2 regions of the Gordonia sp. DT218 genome follow, and region 2 is predicted to be linked to the other one. Evidence: riboswitches for the same ligand, from Rfam matches in the RefSeq annotation. Region 2 holds a riboswitch; the other holds the start of a gene.
What was found. Region 2 has a riboswitch for cobalamin ahead of metE (5-methyltetrahydropteroyltriglutamate--homocysteine S-methyltransferase). Riboswitches for the same ligand answer to the same signal wherever they lie in the genome.
Positions count from the first base shown of each region.

Region 1: another riboswitch for cobalamin. It lies ahead of ACPXCG_RS01260 (FecCD family ABC transporter permease); the one in region 2 lies ahead of metE (5-methyltetrahydropteroyltriglutamate--homocysteine S-methyltransferase).

Region 1 covers NZ_JBNCNS010000001.1:267,140-276,219, forward strand. Annotated here, with positions in the region: gene ACPXCG_RS01230 (alkaline phosphatase D family protein) at 1-769, shown strand, start outside; gene ACPXCG_RS01235 (ClpP family protease) at 860-1,474, shown strand; gene ACPXCG_RS01240 (ClpP family protease) at 1,471-2,061, shown strand; gene ACPXCG_RS01245 (helix-turn-helix domain-containing protein) at 2,091-2,438, opposite strand; gene ACPXCG_RS01250 (ABC transporter substrate-binding protein) at 2,506-3,510, opposite strand; gene ACPXCG_RS01255 (ABC transporter ATP-binding protein) at 3,507-4,283, opposite strand; gene ACPXCG_RS01260 (FecCD family ABC transporter permease) at 4,283-5,320, opposite strand; cobalamin riboswitch at 5,411-5,624, opposite strand; gene ACPXCG_RS01265 (hypothetical protein) at 5,671-6,198, shown strand; gene ACPXCG_RS01270 (PepSY-associated TM helix domain-containing protein) at 6,318-7,790, shown strand; gene ACPXCG_RS01275 (3-deoxy-7-phosphoheptulonate synthase) at 7,917-8,987, opposite strand.
Region 2 covers NZ_JBNCNS010000001.1:109,505-118,584, reverse strand. Annotated here, with positions in the region: gene metE (5-methyltetrahydropteroyltriglutamate--homocysteine S-methyltransferase) at 1-2,263, opposite strand, end outside; cobalamin riboswitch at 2,415-2,624, opposite strand; gene ACPXCG_RS00550 (cold-shock protein) at 2,834-3,040, shown strand; gene ACPXCG_RS00545 (DUF5994 family protein) at 3,138-3,575, opposite strand; gene ACPXCG_RS00540 (hypothetical protein) at 3,590-3,721, opposite strand; gene uraH (hydroxyisourate hydrolase) at 3,921-4,247, opposite strand; gene uraD (2-oxo-4-hydroxy-4-carboxy-5-ureidoimidazoline decarboxylase) at 4,244-4,777, opposite strand; gene ACPXCG_RS00525 (solute carrier family 23 protein) at 4,787-6,775, opposite strand; gene ACPXCG_RS00520 (nucleotidyltransferase family protein) at 6,912-7,499, shown strand; gene ACPXCG_RS00515 (TetR/AcrR family transcriptional regulator) at 7,508-8,113, opposite strand; gene ACPXCG_RS00510 (MFS transporter) at 8,208-9,080, shown strand, end outside.

The sequences.
Region 1 (9,080 bases), 160 kb from region 2:
CCTGCTCCGGCGGGCGCGGGGACTCAAGGCGTGGTGGGAGAACACCCCGGTGCGCGCCGCGCACCAGGCTCACGGGGCCGACGTCCGCGCCTATCGGCGCTTCGGTTTCGGCGACCTCGTGGAGTTCAACGTCCTCGACACCCGTACGTTCCGCAGTGATCAGGCCAACGGCGACGACGACACCGCGCAGAACGGCCCCACGGCCGATCCCCACCGGACGATCACTGGCGCCGCGCAGGAACGGTGGCTGCTCGACGGATTCTCGCGGAGTCGACATCGGTGGAATGTACTGGCACATCAGACCACCATCGCCGACCTCGCCCACGTGGAGAACGGCGTCCGCGAGGTCAGCATGGACGGGTGGAGCGGGTACGAGGCCTCCCGGGCCCGGGTACTCGACGGCGCGCGTCATCGCGGGGTGACCAATCTCGTGTCGATCGTCGGTGACATCCACCGCAACGCGGTGTCCGAGCTCCGATCGACCTATCGACACCAATCACCCACCGTCGGCGTCGAATTGGCCGGGACGTCGATCTCGTCGGGAGGCGACGGCGAGGACAGTGACGAAACCGACCGTGCGATCAAGGCGGCATCACCACACGTCCGATTCGGGAACGCCCAGCGCGGTTACGTCCTCAACCGCCTGCGGCCGGATCGATGGGAGGCCGAGTACCGGGTGGCCGACTCGATCGCGGCGCCGTCGGCCCGGCTGCGTCGTCGTGCCCTCATCACCATCCCGAATGCCCGACCGACCGTCGACGTGGTCTGATCGCGCGGACGCACGCTGCTCGTGGCAGCATCGTTCTGCGTGCGGCAGCGCGCCGATGCGAGACCGACGGGAGCGGCGCAGGATCGGGGCATGAGTGACGAACAACGCTTTCTCCCACTTCGCAAGCGGACCGCGGAAAACCTTCTGAGTCAACGCATCCTGATGCTCGACACGGCACTCGACGACGAGATCGGCAGCCAGCTGTGTGCGCAGCTGGTCATGCTGGCGTCCGAGGATCCGGTGGCCGACATCGGGCTGTGGATCAACTCGCCGGGTGGATCCGTCCCGGCCATGCTCGCCATCATGGACACGATGCGCCTGATACCCAACGACGTGAGCACCGTGAACCTCGGAATGGCCTACAGTGCGGGGCAATTCCTGCTCTGTAACGGGACACGCGGCAAGCGGTATGCACTCCGCCACGCCAAAGTCCTGCTGCACCAGGGGTCCGCGGGCATCGGCGGCTATGCGCCCGACATCGAGCTCCAGGCCGACGACCTTCGACACGTCCGCGACACCGTTCTGACGATCATCGCCGAGCAGACCGGCCGGCCGGTCGAGAAGATCTTCGCGGATTCGCTGCGTGATCACGTCTTCACCGCCGAGGAGTCGGTCCGGTACGGGTTCATCGACCATGTCGTCGACGATCTGGCGCAGATCCGCCCGCTGACACCGGCTTCGACAGGATTCGGGGTGGCACGATGAGTACTTACACGATCCCCAACGTGATCAGCCGGACGCCGAACGGCGAACGGGTGATGGATGTCTACAGCCATCTGCTCGACGAGCGGATCATCTATCTGGGCACGGAGATCGACGATGGCGTCGCGAACGCGTTGATCGCGCAGATCCTCCACCTCGATTCCGACAACCCCGACGCGCCGATCGACCTGTACATCAATTCGACGGGCGGCTCGGTGATGGCGACCTTCGCCCTGTACGACACCATGCAGTACTGCCACGCCCCGATCGCCACCACCTGTGTCGGGCAGGCACTCTCGTCGACTGCGCTGCTGTTGGCGGCGGGGAGTCCCGGGCGGCGGTCGGTGCTCCCGCACGCGCGGGTGCTGCTGCATCAGCCTTCGGGTCAGGGACGGGGCACCATCCCCGACCTGATCCTGGCGGCCGAGGAGATCCTGCGGGTGCGCGAAGAGATCGAGAAGGCCATGAGCCGCCACACCGGTCAGGAGGTCGAGACGCTCCGACAGGACACCGACCGGGACCGTGTGCTTCGGGCCGAAGAGATCGTCTCCTATGGACTGGCCGATCGGATCATCGATACCCGCGGGTAGCCGACCGATCACCCACGACGTCGGGTAGCTCAGGCCGCCAGCGCGATCGGCCGCCGGAGTGTGCGCATCGGTGCCGTCGCGGACGCCGGGACGGACACGGCCCGCAGCACGGGCACCGCGGTCATCCGCGACAACTCGATGGTCACCTCGCGTGTGAGGTCGAGCAGCGACAGTCCGAGAGCGCCGGCGACCGCGGCGAGCAGTTCCGACGATGCGTCCTTTCGGCCCCGTTCGATCTCGGAGAGATACTGGCTCGAGACACCTGCCCGCCGCGCGGTCTCCACCAGGCGTTCGCCGCGGTCGTGGCGATGTCGTCGGATGACGCGTCCGGTGACCTCGCGCCACAGGGGTTCGGCTGTCTGCGGTCCGGCGTCCATGGGCCGATGGTAGGTCGCCACCGAGCGTTGGCACCGCGGGTTCTGCTGTCAGCAGAACCCGCGGTTCTCAGAACCCCGTCGACCGGAGGTAACGGGCGACCGTGGTGATCGCGCTCGGATTGCGCGGGCCTTCCACGAGCGCCGCATACGGCAGCGCGAGAAACCGCTTGTGGCGTACGGCATCGGTCTGCGACATCAGTGGATGGGTCTCCAGCTGCCGGATCTTCGCCGCGACCGTGTTCTGCGGCCCCGCACCGTAGTCCACGATCAGGATGACCTGCGGGTCACGTTGTGCGGCCGCCTCCCATGATGTGGATGTCCACGAATTCGCCAGGTCGCCAAAGATGTTCGTACCACCGGCCACCGAGATGATCTGCTCCGGTGCGGCGTATTTCCCGGAGGTGAACGGGTTGGGATCAGCGCTGTCGAAGAGGAACACCCGTGCCCGGCGGTCGGCAGGCGGCGCTTCCTCGTTGGCCTTCGTCACCTCGGCCCGATAGTCGGTGACCAGGGCATCCGCACGGTCGCGGACGCCGAAGATGTCTCCGATGTTCGCCAGATCGGAATACAACGCGTCGAGGGGCGGCATTATGCCGCGCTCGGTGGTCCCCGGCTGACGGCATGCCTCGGTCAACTGGTACGGCGTCGCGCCCAGACTGCGAATCCATTCCGGCGTCACCCCGGTCGACTCCTTGAACCCGTAATTCCACCCCGCGAAGACGAAGTCGGGATTCGCCGACTGGATGACCTCACGTGTGAATCCGTCCCCCAGGAAAGTGGTCCGTTCGAAATCTGCCCGCCACGGCGAGGATTCGATGTCCCGTTCTTTGCCGGCATATGTGGTGTATCCGGCCATTCGGTCGGACAGGCCGAGCGCGAACATGATCTCGGTGATACCGGTGTCGTTCGTGACCACCCGGTCGGGACGTCCGGGCACGGTCAGCGGTGCACGGCAGTTCTCCACGCTGACCTCTCCGCCTGCCTCCTTCGGCGCGGCGCCCTCCACCTGCGCACCACAGCCCGACAACACCAGCAATGCCGACAGACCCGTGATCACCGATCTCGTTCTCATTCCGCTTCTTTCTCGTCGAAGATGACTTGGGGAACATTCAGGCGTGGATGGTCGAACACATGACTGCCGATGCCGAAGAAGCGGTGAATCGCCGCAGGTGTGAGAACCTCGCGTGGTGTGCCGGCCGCGGCGACCCGACCGGCCGCCAGGACCACGAGCCGGTCGCAGAATTGCGCGGCGATGTTCAGATCGTGCAACGCCGCGACGACTGTGACCTCTCGATCGCGCGCCGCACGCAACACTGCGTACTGATGTCGGACATCGAGGTGGTTCGTCGGTTCGTCGAGAACCAGGACCTCCGGCTCCTGCGCGAATGCGCGGGCGATCAGAACCCGCTGGGCCTCCCCGCCCGACAGAGACGTGAAAGCTCGGTCGACGAGATGGGTGACGCCCGCGTCGTGCATCGCCTGGGCACAGATCTCCCGGTCGCGGCGGGCAGTCGAGGCCGTCAGCGATCGGTGCGGCAGACGACCGGTCGCGACCACCTCCGCTGCCGTGAAGTCGAAGTCGAGCGCGATCCGCTGGGTGAGGGCTGCCACCTGACGAGCGTTGTCCCGCATGCTGATCGACGTGATGTCGCGGTCGCCCACCCGTACACGCCCCCGAGTCGGGTCGAGTGCGCGATACAGGCAACGCAGCATCGTCGACTTGCCGCTGCCGTTGGGGCCGATGATGCCCAGGAAACTGCCCGGCGGCGCGTGGACGGTCACGTCACGAAGGATCGTCGCATGTCCGATCTCGACACCCACTTCGTCGTAGTCGACCCCCCGCATCACCCCGCCTCCGTACCGCGCCGGCGCATCAGGAGCAGGAAGACCGGCACCCCGACCGCGGCCGTGATCGCACCGAGCGGGAGTTCTTGCGGTGGGACGAGCGTTCGGGCAAGCAGATCCGCGGCGACGAGGAACACCGCGCCGATGAGCGGGGTGACCACCACCAACCGGCGATGGTCGGCGCCCACCAGAAGTCGCGCCACATGCGGCACCACCAGCCCGACGAACCCGATCGCCCCACACACCGAGACCATGACGCCGGTCATGAGCGCGGCCACGATGAACAGCAGCATGCGGAATCGTGAGGCGCGCAAGCCGAGTGACGCGGACACCTCGTCGCCCATTGCCAACGCGTTGAGCTGGCGGGCCAATCCTGCGACGACCACGAGGCCGACCAGCACCACCGCCGCCACGAGCCCTGCGGTGTGCCAGCTCGTCGCGGCCAGACTGCCCAACAACCAGAACATCACGCTGCGAGCGGCATCTCCGGCGGGCGCGAGGAAGACCAGCACTGTGGTCAATGCCGAAAACCCGTAACCCAGAGCGGTTCCGGTGAGCACCAGCCGCAGCGGTGTGAGACCGCCGGCCGATCTCGCGATTGCGAAAACGATCACGGTGGCGACCAACGCCCCCACGAACGCAGCGGCCGGGAGCGCGTAGACACCGACTCCGGCGAAGACACCGAACAGCACCACCGCGGTGGCGCCCACTGACGCTCCCGACGAGATACCGAGCACGTACGGGTCGGCCAGCGCGTTGCGGACCATTGCCTGCACCACGAGGCCGACGGTGCTCAGTCCCGCCCCGACCAGGGCACCGGTGAGAACGCGAGGGAGTCGCGAATCGACCACGATCCGGTAGTCGGCGGCATCCCCGGCGGTGACCACGCCGCCGGTCAGGTCGGCCCACACATAGCCGACGGCATCGCGCCACGGGACGTGTGCCGTACCGAAGATGAGCCCGAGCACGGAGATCGTCAGGAGCCCCGACACGCAGAGCACACTCAGCACGCTCACGCGCAACCACTGCCCGGTCATCCCACCTCGTCACTCACCGAGGACACACGACGACGCCGACAGGTCGGCGGCACCGACCATGTCCCACGGAGTCGATGTCGACCGCGGCACGCCGCCGCGGTCACGTCGGCAGGTCTTCGGACTCCCGGACACGGCACAGTTCGTGCCACCTACTGACGGCCGCTTCCCAGGTCATCGCTGACCCAGTGCTCCTGGCCGCTGTCGTTTCCGGTCACCGCTGCGGGGCAGCCCTGGATTCGCACCAGATTCCCTCTTACGCTCGATCCGGACGAACCGGACGAAGACCGACGCAGCACCGAACTTAGCAGCCGACTCGATCGGCCCCGCAGCGCCGTCATACGATGCGGGCCATGCATCCGCAGGCACGCGCCCTCGACAAGGTTCGGGGTTGCGTTGTCGGCGCGTCGTCGGGGGTCACCTCGACCATCGCGCACGCAGCCGCGGGCGGCGGGTTGCCCGACTCCACGGCCCTCACTCTTCTGGTCGCGGTGTGCGCGGGGCTCGGCTGGACCGCCACCGCCGCCTCCCCGCCGCGCGCCGGATGGCCGGGCCTCGTCGGCATGCTCGTCGGCGGACAGCTCGTGGGTCACCTCGCACTCGCCGCCCTTTCTCATCACCACGCCACGCTGCTGACTCCCTCGATGGCGACCTTTCACATCGTCGCCACCGTGGTGGCGGTCGCCCTGGCGATCGGTCTGGAGACCGCGGTGATCGCCGCCCTGTCGGTGGTGATCCGGGCCGTTCTCACGCTCATCTCGGCGCCAGTCGACGTCTCGATGTCCTGGAGCGTGCTGCCCGCGACCGACGACCGCCTGCGGCCCGGCCGCAGGTGTGTCCGCCCGGTGGGTACCCGGGGTCCCCCGATCCCGGCGATGTGACCATTCCTCACCCTCGCTGACCTGCTCGCGTGTCGACCACGCGCGGCGGTCGGCTCTCTGCGTATGCGCACGACCTCATCTGTCGTGCGGCGCATCCAGCTCTCGAAAGGCGGACCTCTGTGTCCCTCACCCAGGAACCACCCCGACAGCCGCTCGACTCCTCGCCACCGACCGACCCGGCCGATCGCCGGCCCGGTGGGCGCCACATCGGCTGGGAACCGTTGGTGCGACGACTCCACTTCTATGCCGGCATCCTGATCGCACCGTTTCTGATCGTCGCGGTCGTCAGCGGAGGCCTCTACGCACTCGCACCCGGTCTCGAGAAGGTCGTCTACCGCGAGCAACTGCACACCGACAGCACGGGTCAGGCCCGCCCCGTGGCCGATCAGATCCGCGCGGCCATGGCCACCCGACCGGATCTCGCTCTCTCCGCCGTGCGTCCGGCAGCCGCGCCAGGTGACACCACGCGCGTGCTGTTCGACGACGAGTCGCTCGGAGAATCGGAGCGGATGGCGGTCTTCGTCGATCCGGTCACCGCGCGCCCGGTCGGCGAGCTGGTGAGCTACGGGAGTGCCGGGGCCTTACCGCTGCGGACCTGGATCAGCCAGTTGCATCGTCACCTCCATCTGGGAGAACCTGGTCGCGTCTACAGCGAACTCGCGGCGTCGTGGCTGTGGGTGATCGCACTGGCGGGTCTCGCGTTGTGGATTGCGCGGTATCGCCGGATGAGGCGTGACCGGAAGGCTCGGCTGATCAGCGTCGACCGTTCAACCGAGGGCCGGGCCCGCACACTGAACTGGCATGGTGCCGTGGGTGTCTGGATCGTCGTGGGGGTGCTGTTCCTGTCGGCGACCGGCCTCACCTGGTCGCGCTTCGCCGGCGACAACATCGGCGAGCTGCGTCAGGCACTGAGCTGGACGACCCCGAGTGTGTCGACCTCCCTTGACGACTCCGCCACGTCCGCCGGTGCACACAGCGGACACGGCGACCACACGGCCGGGCATGACGGCGCCGGGGGTGCTGCCGTCGCCGATGCCGTCGGACAGGTGGACTCGGTTCTGGCAGTTGCCGATCGGATCGGGGTGACCGACGACGTCGAGGTGTCCGTACCGACAGGTCCGGCGACCGCATTCACGGTGGCAGAGACGCGCCGGCCATGGCAGTTCTCGCCGAACTCGGTCTCCATCGACGGAGCGACCGGACATGTCGTCGATGCCTCGTGGTTCGCCGACTGGCCCCTGGCCGCACAACTGACCACGTGGGGCATCGCCCTGCACATGGGTCTGTTGTTCGGTCTCGTCAACCAGATCGCGCTACTGCTGTTGGCGATCGGCCTTCTCGCAGTGATCGTGCGGGGCTATCAGATGTGGTGGCAACGCCGACCCCGGCGAGCGCACCGCTTCCTCGCTGTGGGGCGGCCACCGCTGCGTGGCGCGTGGCGAGGGGTGCCGGTCACGACGATCGCGGCGGTCATCGTGATCGTCGCGGCGGTCGGGTGGTTCATCCCGCTCCTCGGCATCAGTCTTGCTGCGTTCATCCTCGTCGACGGAGCCGTCGGATACGCGAACCAGTTGCGGCGCAAGCGGAGCTGAGCGTTGCGGTGGGACCGGATCGGGCCGGTCCCACCGCGACGTCGCCGACCGGGCACACTTTCGCGCCGAGTGTGCGCATCTGGATGACGCGACACAGCAGGTCCGGAGGCGTCCGGCATAGGCCGGTCAGCTCTGGGCCAGCGTCGCCAGCACGGCGGTGCTGGCCTCCCAGCCCATGCACTTGTCGGTGACCGACTGGCCGTAGGTCAGCGGTCGGGCATCGGGCGACTGCGCACCCGGCTCGAGGAAGCTCTCCAGCATGACGCCACTGATCGGCACCGTTTCATCCGCGCGCCGAAGCGAGCGGATCGCAGCGGCGATCTCGTCGGCGACTGCGGCCTGGCGAACGTGATCCTTGCCGGAGTTTGCGTGCGAACAATCGATCATCACCCGTTGCGGCAGTGAGGCTTTCGCGAGAGAGTTGACGGCAGTCGCAATGGACTCGGCATCGAAGTTCGGCCCGGCGGTGCCACCACGCAGGATCACGTGGCAGTCGTCGTTACCCGCGGTCTCCACCACGGATCCGTGGCCGAAGTCGTCAACTCCGAAGAAGACATGTTGCGCCGCTGCGGCTTTCACGCCGTCGATCGCGACCTGGATGTTGCCGTCGGTGCCGTTCTTGAACCCGATCGGCATGGACAGCCCCGATGCGAGCTGTCGGTGGACCTGCGACTCCGTGGTGCGCGCCCCGATGGCGCCCCAGGCGACGGTGTCTGCGATGTATTGCGGGCTGGTCGGTTCCAGGAACTCACACCCGACGGGCAGTCCGAGGTCGATGATGTCCAGCAGCAGCGAGCGAGCCGTCCGCAGTCCGCGTTCGACGTCGAAGGTGCCGTCCATCCCGGGATCGTTGATGAGTCCCTTCCAACCGACAGTGGTGCGGGGCTTCTCGAAGTAGACGCGCATCACGATCTTCAGCCGATCGGCGTAGTCCTTCGCCAATGGCGCCAGGTGCCGTGCGTAGTCCAGCGCGGCCACCGGGTCGTGCACCGAGCACGGTCCCACCACGACGAGCAGACGGTTGTCACGGCCGGCGAGGATGTCGGCGATCTCGTCGCGATCATTCTGGACGGTGACGGCACGTCGTGCAGTCAGCGGCAGTTCACTGCGAATCGTGTCCGGTGACGGGATGGCACGAAAGGACTTGATCCGACGATCGGAGGTCGTTTCGGCAGTCAAGTCGGGAATGGTGGTCACGTCGTGCCTTTCGGGGTCTGGCCCGGTCGTTGTCGGGTGCCCCTGGTTGCTCATAGATCACCGGAGGCCCTTGAAATGACGAAAGCAGCAACC
Region 2 (9,080 bases):
TGGCCGCCGCGACCATGTTCGTCAGTGACGCGACCACCTCGTCGGTACCGCGCGTCTTGAGCCCGCAGTCGGGATTCACCCAGAGGCGTCTGACTTCGACGGCATCCAGCGCCGAGGACAGCGACTTCTCGATCTCACCGGCGTCGGGAACCCGTGGCGAGTGGATGTCGTACACGCCTGGCCCGACACCGTTGGAGAATCCCACGGCGTTGAGGTCGTCGAGGACCTCCATGTGGGAGCGCGCCGCCTCGATCGATGTGACGTCGGCATCGAGCGCGGCGATGGCCCCGATCACCTCACCGAACTCCGAGTAGCAGAGGTGGGTGTGGACCTGGGTGGAGTCGTCGACACCCGCGGTGGCGAGCCGGAAGGCCGTGACCGCCCACTCGAGGTACGCCGGCTTGTCCGCGTTCCGCAGGGGTAGCAGCTCGCGCAGTGCGGGTTCGTCGACCTGGATGATGCCCGCTCCCGCGCGTTCGAGGTCGACGGTCTCGTCGCGGATCGCCAACGCTATCTGGGATGCCGACTCCGAGACTGGCTGATCGTTGCGGACGAACGACCACGCCAGAATCGTGACCGGACCGGTGAGCATGCCCTTGACCGGCTTTTCGGTCAACGACTGTGCGTAGGTGATCCAGTCGACGGTCATCGGCGCGGGCCGGGACACATCGCCGAACAGGATCGGCGGGCGGACGCAACGGGTTCCGTACGACTGCACCCACCCGTTGGCGGTGGCGAAGAACCCGTTGAGCTGCTCGGCGAAATACTGCACCATGTCATTGCGTTCGGGCTCACCGTGCACCAGCACGTCGAGGCCGATCTTCTCCTGCAGGGCAACGACATCCGCGATCTCGGCGCGCATCCGGCGCAGGTACTCGTCCCGGTCGATCGCGCGGGACCGCAGCGCGGCGCGGGCCTTGCGGATCGCCACGGTCTGCGGGTAGGAGCCGATCGTCGTGGTGGGCAGCACGGGCAGACCTAGTCGCAGGTTCTGCTCGGCGATACGGCCCGCCGCGTCGCCGCGGGTCACGTCTGCGTCGGTGACGGCGGCGAGCCGATCACGAACTGCATTGTCTCGTAGCCGGGTGTCGGTGTCCCGCGTCGCAAGTGCTGCCCGACACGCGTCGAAAGCCTCGGTCTCGGCCTCACGGCCACTGCGAAGCGCGCGCGACAACGTCGCGACCTCGCCGAACTTCTCGGAGGCGAAGGCGAGCCAGCCGCGCAGATTCGGATCGAGCGAGTCCTCCTCGGCCAGGCTGTACGGCACATGAAGCGTGGAGCACGAGGTGGAGACCGCGAGATCACCCGCCGAACCCAGCAGCGTGCCGAGAGTCGCCAGCGCACGATCGAGGTCGGTGCGCCAGATGTTGCGTCCGTCGACGACACCGGCGACGAGCAGCTTCTCCGACAACTCGGGGACCGCGGCCACCGTTGCCACGCTGCCCTCGACCAGGTCGACGGCGATGCCCTCGACTTCGGTTCGGGCGAGCGCTGCCAGCGAATGGCCGGGATCGCCGAAGTAGGTGGCGACGAGGATGGCGGGACGCCGGGTCACGCGGCTCAGTCGTGCGTAGACGGAGCCGGCCAGGTCGGGTAGCCCGTCGACGACGTCGGTCACCAGGGCGGGCTCGTCGAACTGCACCCACTCGACCCCGGCGTCGGTGAGGCGGTCCAGTAGTTCGGCATACAGCGGCACGAGATCGTCGATACGGGTGATCGGCACCGGTCCGTCACCCACTGCTTTCGCCAACGCCAGGAACGTGATCGGTCCCACGACAACCGGCCGGGCCACGATGCCGGCACCGTGCGCCTGCGCCACCTCGGCGAGCACCTTGTCCGGGCGAAGGGCGAAGGTGGTCTCGCTCGAGATCTCCGGTACGAGGTAGTGGTAATTGGTGTCGAACCACTTGGTCATCTCCAGCGGCACGATGTCGGCAGTTCCGCGCGCTGCCGCGAAATAGCGGTCCAGCGGGTTGTCGATGAGGGCGACTCGCGGTGGCAGTGCGTCGAGCATCACCGCGGTGTCGAGTATCTGGTCGTAGTAGGAGAACGTGTTGACCGGGATGGAGTCGATTCCGGTGGCGGCGAGCTCTTCCCACGAGCGGCGGCGCAGATCTGCGGCCGCTGTCTCGAGATCGGTGGCGGTGACCCGGTTTGCCCAATAGCCTTCGATGGCGCGCTTGAGTTCGCGATGCGGGCCGATGCGGGCCGTGCCCAGTGTGGTCGCGGTGAACCGCCGAGCGGATTGGTTCGGTGAAGACATGAGAGTTGTACTCCTGCAAACGATACGGAAGGTCCGCCGCCCTGCAGGGGCAGTCGAGCGAGCAAGCGTCGAGGATGCCGGAATCCCGGACATCGCAACCTCACCAGTTCGACCTGCGCCCAGTCCACGAGACGGCGAGCCACCGGACGCGGCGCGTCCGGTACACCTGGCAGGTCTTCGGGCTCATCGGCGGGCCTTGCCCAGCAACTGCTGAGCGGAGGCATTCCTACTGACCGTCGCTTCCCGGACCAGGGTCCAGTGCATCTGACGGCGGTCGTTCCGACTTACCGCTGCGGGACAGCTCCGGATTCTCACCGGATTCCCTCTTCGTCGGTATCCGTCCAGGACGCCGACGTCGACGCCACCCAGTGGTAGGGCTCAACATGTCCCTCGAGTGGCGAACCAACTGCGTCTTCCACCGTAGCGATGACGGTCGTCGGGCCAACACACGGGACGCCGTCAGACGGTTCACCTTCGTCACGGTTATCTCAAACGTCACAAAGTGTGCGATGATGGTCTCGCGAGTGCCACATGGCTCTCGTGTGCAAAATAGAGAGAAGTACCAGCATCATGGCTCAAGGAACCGTCAAGTGGTTCAACAGCGAAAAAGGCTTCGGCTTCATCGCTCCCGACGACAGCACCGATGGTGACGTTTTCGTTCACTACTCGGCCATTCAGGGCGGCGGATACCGCAGCCTCGAAGAGCAGCAGCGCGTCCAGTTCGAGGTCGAGCAGGGCCCCAAGGGCCCGCAGGCGACCACTGTGACCGCCATCTGACCACAGTCTTCAACAACGAACGCCGCTCGGGTTTCCCGGGCGGCGTTCGTTGTTGTGTCACAAAGCATGTGGCACTACTCCGGCGGCACTGACCGGGTCAGCCGACGGGGTTCGAGTCGGTGGCGCCGCACTGCAGCGCGGCGCGTCGGAGGATTCGCTGGGCGTCCCGGTACAGGTGGCTGTGCTCGGAGCCCGGTGAGCTCGTGCACTGACCGGCCTGCCGCAACAACGTGGCGGCCAGCGCTGACTGGGTCCTGGGCGGAATGACGAGCAGGGTCACCTCGGCGTGATCCGCGGTGATCGACATCAGCGGCAACATGTCAGGCGAATTCTCGGAGTCGAATCCGGGATAGCGCGCGAAATTGCGCCAATTCACGTCGATGCGGGTGATGGTCCCGAGCCTGCTGCGGCCGGCCGCCTGCAGGGCGGGAAGCTCCTGCGAGATCTGCGATGTGTAGGGCAGCCATGCCCCGGCGATCGGGAGTGTGAGGTCGGGTGCGAGTTGGAGACGGGTCGGACCGAGTGCGAGTGGCACGGTCTCGCCGCCGCTCAGTCTCGCCCGGCGGAGTAGGGGTTGTCCTGTGCGTCGGAGAACTGGAGCTCAGAGGTGGCCGTGGTCGCCTGCACGGCCGCATGAGTGGTGTCGGTGCAGTGCGAAAAAAGGTTGGAATCGTTGGACATCGGATATCCGTTCGGAGAGGTGATCGGTGGAGTCCGGCTCGAGAGCGTCGATCCACCGCCGACTCGGTCCGCGCGATTGCGTGGACGCGACATGACGTCGGCTTCATTTCGACTCTACCCCCTGCCCTGTGGCGTCCGTCGCATTCGGGGCACCGGTGGCCGGGCCCGCAGGGAGCGGACGCGCCGCCGATGTGCTCGGTCAGCTGCCCCGGTAGGTCGTGTAGGAATACGGACTGAGCAGCACCGGGACGTGGTAATGGCGGGTGGGGTCGTCGACTGCGAAACAGATGTCGATCTCCGGATAGAAGCCATCGATCCCGTGCGTGTCGAACCACTCTCCGGTGTCGAACACGAGGTGATACGTGCCCGGGGTGAGCGGTGCGGTGCTGATCTGACCGATCCGGCCGTCATCATCGGTGAGCCCTGCGGCCAGTTCGGTTCCGGTCGCGTCCCTCAATGAGATCGAGACGCCGCGGGCCGGGGAGCCGGACACCGCGTCGAGTACATGGGTGGACAGGCCCGTCATGTCGTCGCTCCGTCCTCGAGGTAGATGCTCGCGGGGGTCAGCATCCTCGTCACCCTACTGCGGTTGATCTTCGCCAATTCCATTCGCGTCACACGTCGTTCGGTCTCGGCGTCGTTGTGCATCCGTTGCTTGAGGATGTCGAGGAGTTCATCGGCCGGTCGGCCGTTGGCGAACACGAGATACACGTGGCCGAACTTCTCCTCGTATGCAGCGTTGAGTTTCTTGAGGTCGGTCAGCACCGTTGCGTCGGCACCGGCGACCCCCGATTGCTCTCGCTCCGACGACGGGTTGTCGGGACGGTCGCCGATCCGGGGATGTCCGGCCAAGGCCTCGTCGAGGTCGGTGTCGGTGAGTTCGGCCAGGATGAGATCCGCATACTCGAGCAGCGCCTCGTCGTCGGAGAAGGGGCGGGCCTTGGCGACCCGTAGGGCCCAGATCGACGAGCTGCAGCACTCATAGAGCTGATGGATGGCCTGGCGTTCGGAGAGTTCGTTGAAACTGGACAATCCACGCCAATCGACACGCCTCATGCGGCCAGCCTAGGAGAGTTCGGGCTGTCGGCTGAACCGGGCCGACGTGATCGGATTGGCATCGGCCACCAGGTCGTCGAACCGGTAGTTGGCGATTTTCGCGATCTCGATGAGGGCAAAGGACTTCTCACTGGTCTGCGCGTTGTCCATCCGGGCCCAGCCGCTGCGCAGTACCCGGTCGTATCGTTCGGTCTCCTGGGCGCAGATGACCAGCGGGAAGCCGAAGTGCTCCCGGTACGCCGACGCGAGATTGACCACGTTCTCGTGTTCGGTCTCCTCCAGATGCGACAGACCCTTGTGATCGACGGCGATCAGTTCGCCGGTGTCCTCGTCCTCGGCGCCGAGGTCGGGGAAGGCGCGAATCAGGTCCAGTTGCTCGGTGTCACTACCGGTGAGCATCGCCTCCTGGAACGCGCTGCGGAGATCGTGGACATCCTCGAAGGGTTTCTGATCCCAAGCGCGGTCGAGTACCCAGTCGACGTTCTGCACGACGGCGCCGAAGGTCTCGCGGAATTGTTGCTTGCTCATGGTGTCGACCTCGTCGAGGGTGATCGCACCGCCGCCCGCGACGGCTGGGCCGCGGCTGCCGAGGTGGAAGAACAGCAGGTTGAGCAGGATCGCGGTGATCGCGCCCATCGTGATGCCGGTCGAGAATGGGATCTGCAGGAAGATGTTGGGCATTGCCTGATCGACGCCCGGGAGGGCGGGCACGTCGACCTGTTGACCGGACTTGTCGATGACGGTGGTCGGTGTCGCCGACTGCGAGAACTGCACATACAGTGCGACGGCCAGTGAGGTCGCCGAGATGATCAGGTTGCGGTGGTCGGTGAAGTCGACCGAGGTCAGGGTTTGGATTCCGACGATCGCCACCGTGGCGAACATGATCAGGGCCGCGCCGCCCAGCACCGGCGCGGGAATGCACTCGACCACCTTGGCCAGCTTCGGGAACAGGCCGAGGACGATCATGATGCCGCCGGCCGCGGCGACCACCCATCGGCTCTTGACGCCGGTCAGTCGCACCAGGCCGACGTTCTCCGAGAAGGCGGTGTACGGGAACGAGTTGAACGCGCCACCGATGACGGTGGCCAGACCGTCGGCCCGGACCGTCGCGGCGACATCATCCTTCTTGATGCGTTTGCCGACGATCTCTCCGGTCGCGAACACCGAGCCGGTCGACTCGACGGCGACCACCAGCAGCACCACGATCAGCGAGACGATCGCGACGATGTCGAAACGCGGCCAGCCGAAGGCGAACGGCGGGGTGAAGCCGAGCCAGTCGGCCTGTCCCACGGACGCAAAGTTCGCGTCACCGCACAGCCAGGCCACGAAGGTTCCCACGACGAGGCCGAGCAGCACTGCGATCGTGGCCATGAAGCCGCGGAAGAAGCGCTGCATCAGCACGATCAGCAGGATCGTGCCGAGTACGTAGAGGACCCACCGCCAGTTGGCCGAATCGTGCAAATGGGTCGCCGGGTCGCTGACCGCGTCGCCGGCACCGACCGGGATCAGGCAGACCCCGATGATGGTGATCAGTGTGCCGGTGACCACCGGGGGCAGGAAACGGATCAACTTGGCGAAGAACGGAGCGATCAAGAAGGTGAACACGCCGGCCGCGATGACCGCGCCGTACACGGTCTGCAGGCCGACCCGCCCACCGCCGTGATTGTTGGCGATCTGGATCACCGGCGCGAGCGTGGCGAACGTGATGCCCTGCAGCAGTGGCAGGCGGACACCGACCTTCCAGATGCCCACCGACTGCAGTAGCGAGGCGATGCCGCAGGTGAACAGATCCGCGGTGATCAGCATGGTCAGGGCCTCGGAGTCGAGGTTGATCGAGCGTGCGATCAGGAGCGGGACGAGGACCGCACCGGCGTAGAACGCGACCACATGCTGTGCGCCCAGAGTGAGCAGTTTGCCGGTGGGTGGCACCTGGTCGACAGGGGGCACCCTCTTCTTGCGAATGGCTCCGTCGATGGGAGTGGTGGAATCCGTGGACATGCTCGCTCACCTCTATGTCGGCCGTGGACCGCTACATCTTGGACCTCGGTGACCGTTCCTGCTCAGCGGCGGATCGTATATTTCCGCTGCGTAAAACGGACAAAGGGCTTGTGCCGCACTAGTATCGATCGTCGATATGGGTAACGGGCCGAGCATTCCGGATGGGCGGCGCGAACCGGGCCGAGTCGTCGGGGTGGTGCTGGCCGCGGGCGCCGGGAGCCGCTTCGGTGCGCCCAAAATCGGTGCTGACGAAGGTGATTGGCTTCGCCGGTCGGTCGACGCACTGGCTCGCGGTGGCTGCGCCGACGTGTTCGTCGCCATGGGCGCCCGCATCGTCGACCTGCCGGAAGGGGCATCGGCGATCGTCGTGCCCGGCTGGCGGGGCGGGCTGGGGGATACCGTCCGAGTGGCGACAACAGTGGCGCGCGACGCCGATGCGGACGGCATGGTTTTACACGTTGTTGACACGCCGGACGTCGGTCCGGATGTGACCATCCGTCTTCTGGCCGCGGTCGGCCGTCGGCGGGATGGCATCGCCCGGGCGGTCTTCGACGGTCGGCCCGGGCATCCGGTGTACCTCGGTGCCGATCACCTCGACGGTGTGATCGCGACGGTCACGGGTGACGTTGGTGCGCAGCCGTACCTGGCCGCCCACCGCGCCGATCTGCTCCCGGTCGAGTGTGGCGACCTGGCCACCGGACGGGATCGGGACACCCCTGGGTGAGGTCGGGCTCAGCGGCTCAGGCTCGCGACGATCGATTCGAGCGTCTGATCGCGCGACGGCAGCCCGCGGGAATGGCCGACCAGCATCGGCTGCGCATGCCGTAGGAAGACCGATGCGATCAGCAGATGGGCGGTCACGTCTGCGTCCACCGCAGGATCGACCACGCCGGCGTCTTGTGCGGATCGTAGGTACCCGCTGATCGCGATCACGCCACGCTGCGGTCCGTAATCGTTCTCCAGGATCACGCCACCCAATTCCGCACGGAGTTCGCGGTCGGCCTGGGCGGCCATCAGGACGTCGAGTCCGGCCTCGAGGAATTCCTCCAGGCGTGCGGTGAAGACGGTGAGGACCTCGCGCAACTCGGCGATGTCGTGCGGGGCAGGCGGCATCGTCGGCCCGAACTGCCACAGTGGCCGTAGCGACTCCGTGAAAACGGCACCCACCAGGCCTTTTCGATCTCCGAAATGATAGAAGATGCTGCCCTCGGAGATGTCCAGCCGGTCGGCGATCTCGCGCGTGGTCAGGCGGGCGATGCCCCGATCGCGCAGGACCGCCAAGGTGGCCGTGACGATCTCGTCTCGCCCGGTCTTCGGTGGCCGTCCACGTCGTGTCACGTCTGGCACTCTACGCGGGAACAGAAAGTTATTGAGTAACCACTCAGAATGTGTGACGATTAACTGAGTTGAAACTCAAATAAGGAGGGGCGCGATGCCTCGGAAATGGTTGACCCTGGCTGCGGTGTGCACCGGGGTGTTCATGTTGCTGCTCGACGTGACGATCGTGAACGTCGCGCTGCCCGATATCCAGCGGGACCTGGGATCGTCGTTGGCCGGTCTCCAGTGGGTGATCGACGCGTACGCGCTCACCCTCGCGGCGCTGCTGCTGACGGCGGGGACCATCGCCGACATCATCGGCCGCAAGCTGGTGTTCGCGTCCGGGATCGTGGTGTTCACGATCGGTTCGCTGGCATGTGGGCTGGCGCCCACGATTGAATTCCTGGTCACTGCGCGGGCCGTGCAGGGCATCGGTGGGGCGATCATGTTCGCCACGTCGCTCGCGTTGCTGGCGCAGGCCTTTCCGCCGAAGGAGCGAGGTGTCGCGTTCGGTGTGTTCGGCGCGGTCACGGGCGTCTCCGTCGCCGTCGGGCCGGTTCTCGGTGGTGTGCTGACGACGGGACTGTCGTGGCACTGGATCTTCTACGTCAACATCCCGGTGGGTATCGCGGCCCTCGCGGTCACCTACTTCGGAGTCGACGAGTCGAAGGCCCCCGGGACACGGCGCATCGACTGGCTGGGATGCGTGAGTTTCAGTGCGGCCCTGGCATTCCTGGTCTTCGGTCTCATTCGCAGCCACGCCGACGGCTGGGGATCGCCGACGGTCGCCGGCTCGCTCATCGCCTCCGCGGTGCTCCTCGTCGCCTTCCTCGTCGTGGAAAGGAAGGTCGCGGACCCGATGATCGACGGCGCCCTGCTCCGCGTCCCGACCTTCAACGGCGGCCTGATCGCGGCGTGGGCGGTATCGGCGTCGATGTTCTCGGCACTGACCTACCTGGTCATCTACCTGCAGACCATCATGGGCTAT